Regions from separate parts of the Actinoplanes sp. HUAS TT8 genome, predicted to be linked through region 2. Evidence: riboswitches for the same ligand, from Rfam matches in the RefSeq annotation. Region 2 holds a riboswitch; the other holds the start of a gene.
What was found. Region 2 has a riboswitch for glycine ahead of gcvP (aminomethyl-transferring glycine dehydrogenase). Riboswitches for the same ligand answer to the same signal wherever they lie in the genome.
Positions count from the first base shown of each region.

Region 1: linked by a shared signal. The riboswitch ahead of gcvT (glycine cleavage system aminomethyltransferase GcvT) and the one ahead of gcvP (aminomethyl-transferring glycine dehydrogenase) in region 2 are both predicted to bind glycine.

Region 1 is NZ_CP195646.1:3,339,324-3,343,047, reverse strand. Features, by position in the region: gene ACSHV8_RS14915 (L-serine ammonia-lyase) at 1-658, opposite strand, end outside; gene gcvT (glycine cleavage system aminomethyltransferase GcvT) at 672-1,718, opposite strand; glycine riboswitch at 1,749-1,831, opposite strand; glycine riboswitch at 1,836-1,930, opposite strand; gene ACSHV8_RS14905 (MarR family winged helix-turn-helix transcriptional regulator) at 1,967-2,407, opposite strand; gene ACSHV8_RS14900 (MFS transporter) at 2,475-3,724, shown strand, end outside.
Region 2 is NZ_CP195646.1:3,682,775-3,686,498, reverse strand. Features, by position in the region: gene ACSHV8_RS16715 (nucleotidyltransferase domain-containing protein) at 1-128, opposite strand, end outside; gene ACSHV8_RS16710 (nucleotidyltransferase domain-containing protein) at 125-799, opposite strand; gene mgrA (L-glyceraldehyde 3-phosphate reductase) at 873-1,868, opposite strand; glycine riboswitch at 1,920-2,023, shown strand; gene gcvP (aminomethyl-transferring glycine dehydrogenase) at 2,101-3,724, shown strand, end outside.

The DNA.
Region 1 (3,724 bases), 340 kb from region 2:
GGCCGCCGGGCAGGACCCCTTCGGCGTCGAGACCCGCGGCGACACATTCGTCCATCACGCGCCAGATGCCGAGCAGGCCCTGCTTCACGTCGGCCGCCGGGCGCCACGCGGTCTCGTTCGCCAGCATCAGCCGGGAGATCGACAGCCCGGTCGCGCGGGTGAGGTCGAGCAGTTCGGCGCCGGTGCTGAAGGGGTGGGGCAACGGCGTGTCGTCCGTACGCAATCGGGATGTTCCTTCGTCGACGACGAAGCCGCCGCCGACCGAGAAGTACTTCTTGGCCAGCAGTTCGGCGCCGTCGCCGTCGAGGGCCGTGAAGATCATCCCGTTGGGGTGTTCGGGCAGCGCCCGGCGGCGGTGCAGGACGACGTCGACCGGCACGACCCGGCCCGACGGCAGCACGATCTTGCCGTCGGCCGGCGGGTCCAGGGACGTGTCGACCGTCTCCGGGTCCTCGCCCATCAGCCCGAGCAGCACGGCCCGGGGCGTGCCGTGGCCGTGCCCGGTGGCGCCCAGCGAGCCGAACAGTTCCGCGCGCACGCTCACCACCCGGTCGTCGAGGTGGCGGGTGAACAGCCGGGCGGCGCGCATCGGGCCCACGGTGTGTGAGCTGGACGGGCCGATGCCGACCGAGAACAGGTCGAAGACGGAGACGGCCATGATCATCAATTCCTTACCGGGGGCGCTGGTAGAACGGGAGTGGAACGATCTCGACGTCTTCACGCTTGCCACGAACATCGACCGCCAGGCGGCCGGGGTCCAGATTTTTCGTGACATATGCGAGAGCGATCGGGTGTCCGAGCGTCGGTGACGGCGCCCCGCTGGTCACCTCGCCGACCTTCTCCCCCGTTGCCGCGTCGACCACGTCATACCCGGCCCGCGGCGACCGACGCCCCCGGGTGACCAGTCCCACCAGTTCGACCGCCGGTTCGGCCGCCCGCAGCGCGGCGGCGCCGACGAAGTCCCGCTTGTCGAGCGCGACGATCCGGCCCAGCCCGGCGTCGAACGGCGTGGTGCGGATGCTCAGCTCGTGGCCGTACAGCGGCATCCCGGCCTCCAGGCGCAGCGTGTCCCGGCAGGCCAGCCCGGCCGGGACCGCGCCCGCCGCGGACGCCCACTCCCAGATCGCGGCCGCGTCCTGGTTGGCGCAGTAGATCTCGAACCCGTCCTCGCCGGTGTATCCGGTCCGGGCCAGCAGCACGTCCTTACCCGCGACGACCGACGGCTGGATCGCGTAGTACTTCAGGTCCGGATACTCGCCGACGATCGACACCGCCTCCGGGCCCTGGACCGCGATCAGCGCCCGGTCCAGGGCCGTGACGGCCACCGCGAAACCACCCGAGTGCTCGCCCAGCATCGCCCGCACGACCGGCGCGTTGGCGGCGTTGGCGACCACCAGGAACCGGTCGGCGGCGAGCCGGTAGACGACCAGGTCGTCGAGCACACCGCCGGTGGTGTGGCACAGCATCGTGTACTTGGCCCGCCCCGGCTTGACCGCCGACAGCTTCCCGACCAGGGCGTGGTCCAGGAACGCGGCGGCCTCGGCGCCGGACACCTCGATCTGGCCCATGTGCCCGAGATCGAAGAGACCGGCCGATTTGCGGACGGCGTGATGCTCGGCCACATCACTGCCGTACCGCAGCGGCATCTCCCACCCGGCGAACCCGGTGAAGGCGGCGCCGAGCCGCTGGTGGACGTCGAAGAGCGCGGTGCGTCGCAAAAGAGACTCCTGGGGTCGGGGTCTCCCTCGCTCTGTCATCTCTGCCTGAGAGGTTCACCGCCGTTGGGCGGCTTGCACCGTGGGCGCAGCGCCGGAGCGCTGACTTTCCAGAGTCGCCTGACCGCTGCGGTGCGGGGCCTGAGAGATTCTGAGGGAGAAGTTGCTCCTTCGGCGTCCTCGCCAGGTCGCGAGGACTCTCCCGCAGCGGTCGTTGCGGCGAAGTCTTCAGTTTGTCGGATCGGACCCTATCAGCCGGCGCTCTCCTTCTCACCGGCCTGGGCCAGGCGTTCCAGCGCGGGCAGGGCGCGCACGACGGCGTCCTGGTCGTCCGCGTCGAGGCCCTCGAAGAGCCGGTCGAGGGTCGCCGCGTAGTGCGACAGCGTCCGGGCGACCAGATCGCGGCCGTCCTGGGTGACCTCGACCAGGACGCCGCGCCCGTCGGTGGGGTCGGGCACGCGCCGGACCAGGGCGGCCTTCTCCATCCGGCCGACCAGCTGCGTCATGCCGGGCTGGGACGCCCGGGTCAGCCGGGCCAGCTCGGTGACCCGGGCCGGGCCCTCGTCGGAGAGCCGGCGCAGCACGGACAACGCCACCGAACTCGGGTTGTCCGGGCCCTCCAACTGGCGCAGGAACCGGACCAGCTGAGCGAGCACGGGCAACAACTGTGATCCACGACTCTCGTCGCTCATTTGCATAACCTCATTATGGACCTAGGGTGGAAACCATACAGATCCTTTCGTACGCGGAGGTGTGCCCGTGAGTGCGACTCCCGGTCCATCCTTGTTCAAGCAGCCCCGGGCCGTTTTCGCGGTCGCTTTCGCCTGTGTCGTCAGCTTCATGGGCATCGGCCTGGTCGACCCGATCCTCCCCGCGCTGTCGTCCAAGCTGCACGCCACGCCCAGCCAGGTGAGCCTGCTGTTCACCAGCTATCTGCTGGTCACGGCCGTGGCGATGCTGTTCACCGGCTGGGTCGCCAGCCGCATCGGGGCCAAGCCGACCCTGATCGCCGGCCTCTCGCTGATCGTCGTCTTCTCCGCCCTGGCCGGGCTGTCCGGCTCGATCGACGGCATTGTCGGTTTCCGCGCCGGCTGGGGCCTGGGCAACGCGCTGTTCATCGCCACCAGCCTCGCGGTCATCGTCGCGTCGGCCACCGGCGGCTTCGCCGGCGCGATCGTGCTCTACGAGGCCGCGCTCGGACTCGGCATCGCGGCCGGCCCGCTGGTCGGCGGCTTCCTCGGCAACATCTCCTGGCGCGGCCCGTTCTTCGGCGTCGCCGTCCTGATGGCCATCGCCTTGCTGGCGACGATCACGCTGGTCGAACCGACCCCGAAACCCGCGCGGCCGACGCCGCTCTCGGCACCCCTGAAGGCGTTGCGGCATCGCAGCCTGCTCACCATGGGCATCACCGCACTGCTCTACAACTGGGGTTTCTTCACCATGCTGGGCTACGCGCCGTACCCCATGGAACTCAGCGCCACCCAGCTCGGCCTGGTCTTCTTCGCCTGGGGCCTGCTGCTCGCCTTCTTCTCCATCACCGGTGCGCCCTGGCTGCAGCGCACCTTCGGGACCGCGCCCTCGCTCTACGGCGCGCTCAGCGCGTTCGCCGTCCTGATCCTGCTCATCGGCGTGTTCACCGACAACCGCTGGGCCGTCATCGTCTGCGTGGTCGCATCCGGCATCGTCGCCGGCATCAACAACACGCTCACCACCCAGGCGGTCATGCTGGTCTCCCCCGTCGAACGCCCGGTCGCCTCGGCCGCCTACGGTTTCGTGCGCTTCATCGGCGGCGGCCTCGCCCCCTACGCGGCCGGCAAGATGGTCGACCACGGGAACATCCACGTCCCCTTCGTCGTCGGGGCGGTCGCCGTGCTGCTCGGCGTCCTGGTCCTCACCACCGGCCACAAGCCCCTGGCGGCGGCCGACGCCGCGATGGCCGCCGACCCGCACGGCGCCTCCGACGACGTCGCCGGTGAGGTCGCCGACGAGTTCGGCGGCGCCCCCGACGC
Region 2 (3,724 bases):
CGCAGGTCGAGGTCGGAGTCGACCGACGCGAACCCGTACAGGTGGGCGCCGCTGACCGTGCCGAACACCAGGGGATAGGGGAGTTGCCGGGCGGCCTCGGCCGCCCACTCGGGCACGTCGATGGTCATGTCAAACCCTCTTCCCGTACGGCGATGAGCAGCTCGTCGACCCGATCGCGATCCGGCCGTTCGGGCAGCCGGGTCTCGCCGGCCGCCCGGTCGAGGTCGGCCATCAGGGTGGCCGCCCACGCGGCGACCTCGTCCCACGGGACCTCGTCGTGCTTGACGGCGAGCAGCCGGTCCCGCAGGTGACGCACGTCGACCAGGACCTCGCCGGTGCGCAGCACGTGGGCGCCGGCGGTGAGCAGCCGGATCATGTGCATGGCCTGCTTGTGGTTGACCTCACCGGTGCGGGCGCGGCGGGCGGCGACGCGGTCGAGCTGATCGCGGGCGTAGTTGCCGTACGTCTCGTGGACCCGCCGGGACAGGAACGCCGACCGGACCGCCCGCAGGTGTTCACCGGCGGGCGTGATCCGCTCGGTCAGCGGGGACCAGAGCACTTCCAGGACTGTCGGGTTGGCCTGCAGCGCGAGGGTGCAGAACCGTTCGATCTCCCACGAGAACTGTTCCTCGGCCGGCCCGTCCAGGTGCGTGGGCGGCTTGTCGAGGCGCCAGAAGTCCCTGGTCGGGGCCGCGTAGACACCCCGCCGGTCGTGGTCGCTGCCCGGCCCGTCCAGCCCGTAGGCGCGGGAGCCGACCACGACGGCGAGGATCGTGTGCTTCTCGACCAGGTCCGTCATGCCTCGGGACGGTAACGAACCGCCCCGGGGCACGCGCGGCAATTTATGGCCGTACCGAATAATCGGTTTTGATCTAAAGGTCGAGAACGGTGCCGTCGATCTCGTCGATCTCGGCCTGGGTCAGCTCCGGGTTGTCGAGGGCGGCGATGTTGTTCTCCAGCTGCTGGACGCTGGAGGCGCCGATGATCAGGCTGGTCATGCGCTGGTCGCGCAGCGCCCAGGCCAGGGCCAGCTGGGCCAGGGACTGGCCGCGCCGCTTGGCGATGTCGTTGAGCGCGTGCAGCCGGCCCAGGGTCTTGGAGTCCAGGGCGCTCTCGTTGAGGAACACGCTGGTCCGGATCCGCGAGTCGTCCGGGATCCCGTCGAGGTAGCGGTCGGTGAGCAGGCCCTGCTGCAGCGGGCTGAACGCGATGCAGCCGGCGCCCGCCTCCTCCAGGGTGTCGAGCAGGTTGTCGTGCTCGATCCAGCGGTTGAGGATCGAGTAGGACGGCTGGTGGATCAGCAGCGGCGTGCCGAGCTCGCGGAGGATCGCGGCGGCCTGCGCGGTCTGCTCGGACTTGTAGTTGCTCAGGCCGACGTAGAGCGCCTTGCCCGAGCGCACGATGTGATCGAGAGCGGACATCGTCTCCTCAAGGGGAGTCTCCGGGTCCGGCCGGTGGTGGTAGAAAACGTCCACGTAGTCGATGCCGAGCCGCTGCAGCGACTGGTCCAGCGAGCTGACCAGGTACTTGCGCGAGCCGAAGTCGCCGTAGGGGCCGTCCCACATGGTGTAGCCGGCCTTGCTGGAGATGATCATCTCGTCGCGGTGGGCCTTGAAGTCGGCCGCGAGGATCCGGCCGAAGTTGGTCTCCGCGCTGCCCGGCGGCGGGCCGTAGTTGTTGGCCAGGTCGAAGTGGGTGACCCCGAGGTCGAAGGCGCGGCGCACGATGTCCCGCTGGCGGTCGGCCGGGCGGGTGTCACCGAAGTTGTGCCAGAGACCCAGGGAGATGGCGGGCAGCTTGAGACCGCTGCGGCCCGCGCGGCGGTACGTCATGGACTCGTAGCGATCAACTGCAGGGGTGTAGGTCACACCCCCACCCTAGGAGTTCCGATCATGGTCATGTCCACTGGTAGGTTGGTTGCCAGCCGCGCGGGAGAGACCTGGTCTTTCCTGGTGAAAGCACGGGCGCCGAAGGGGCAACTCCTCCCCGGAATCTCTACAGGCAAACGGACCGCGCGGGCAGGCGACTCTGAAGTCCCCTTTTGTGGGTATGACAGAGGGGGAGGGCTTTGTCAGCCTTCTCATGCCCCGGGAGTCGCCCATGACGTCGTCATTCACCCACCGCCACATCGGTCCGCAGGCCGATGAGCAGGCCGAGATGCTCAAGACCGTCGGGTACGAGTCGCTCGGTGAGCTGATGGACGCCGCCATCCCGGAGTCGATCCGGTTCCACGGGGAGCTCGACCTGCCGGCCGGGGCCTCCGAGGAGGAGACGATCGCCGAGCTGCGCGCGATCGCCGCCCGCAACGTCGTCGCGACCCCGATGATCGGCCTGGGCTACTACGGGACGCACACGCCCGCGGTGATCAAGCGGAACGTGCTGGAGAGCCCGGCCTGGTACACGGCGTACACGCCGTACCAGCCGGAGATCAGCCAGGGCCGCCTGGAGGCACTGCTCAACTTCCAGACCATGGTCACCGATCTGACCGGACTGACCACGGCCAACGCGTCGATGCTGGACGAGGCCACCGCCGTCGCCGAGGCGATGACCCTCGCGCGACGAGCGTCAAAATCGAAATCTTCGACGTACGTCGTGGACGCCGACACGTTCCCGCAGACGCTCGCCGTCCTGCGCACCCGGGCCGAACCGCTCGGCATCCGGGTCGAGCTCGTCGACCTGGACGCCGGCGACGACCTGCCGGAGGAGTTCTTCGGCCTGCACCTGCAGTACCCGGGCGCGTCCGGTGCCGTCCGCGACCACGCCGCCCTGGTCGAGGCCGCCCACGCCAAGGGTGCCCTGGTCACGGTCGCGGCCGACCTGCTCGCGCTGACCCTGCTGCGCGCCCCGGGCGAGATCGGCGCCGACATCGCGGCCGGCACGACCCAGCGCTTCGGCGTGCCGCTCGGCTTCGGCGGCCCGCACGCCGGTTACCTGGCCGTCCGCGCCGGCCTGGAGCGCAGCCTGCCCGGCCGTCTCGTCGGCGTCTCCAAGGACGCGGACGGCGCCCCGGCCTACCGGCTCGCCCTGCAGACCCGCGAGCAGCACATCCGCCGCGAGAAGGCGACCAGCAACATCTGTACCGCGCAGGTGCTCCTGGCCGTCATGGCCGGCATGTACGCGGTCTACCACGGCCCGGCCGGCCTGCGCGCGATCGCCAAGCGGACCCACGACCACGCCCTGACGATCTCCGGCAGCCTGACCGCGGCCGGCGTCGAGGTCGCGCACACCGCGTTCTTCGACACCGTCACCGCGATCGTGCCCGGCCGCGCCGCCTCGATCGTGGCGGCCGCCGCCGAGCACGGTGTCGACCTGCGCCTGGTCGACGCCGACCGGGTGTCGATCTCGACCGACGAGACCACCACGAGCGCGCACGTCGCGACCGTGCTGGCCGCGTTCGGCGCGACCGTGGCCGAGCCGGCCGTCTGCGGTGCCAAGCCCCTGGGCCGCACCAGCGACTACCTGGACCACCCGGTCTTCAACACCCACCACTCCGAGACGAGCATGCTGCGCTACCTGCGCAAACTCTCGGACCGCGACTACGCGCTGGATCGCGGCATGATCCCGCTGGGGTCGTGCACGATGAAGCTGAACGCCACCACCGAGATGGAGGCGGTCACCTGGCCCGAGTTCGCCGACATCCACCCCTTCGCGCCGTCCGACCAGACGCGGGGGTACGAGGATCTGGTCGCCCAGCTGGAAGCCTGGCTGGCCGAGATCACCGGCT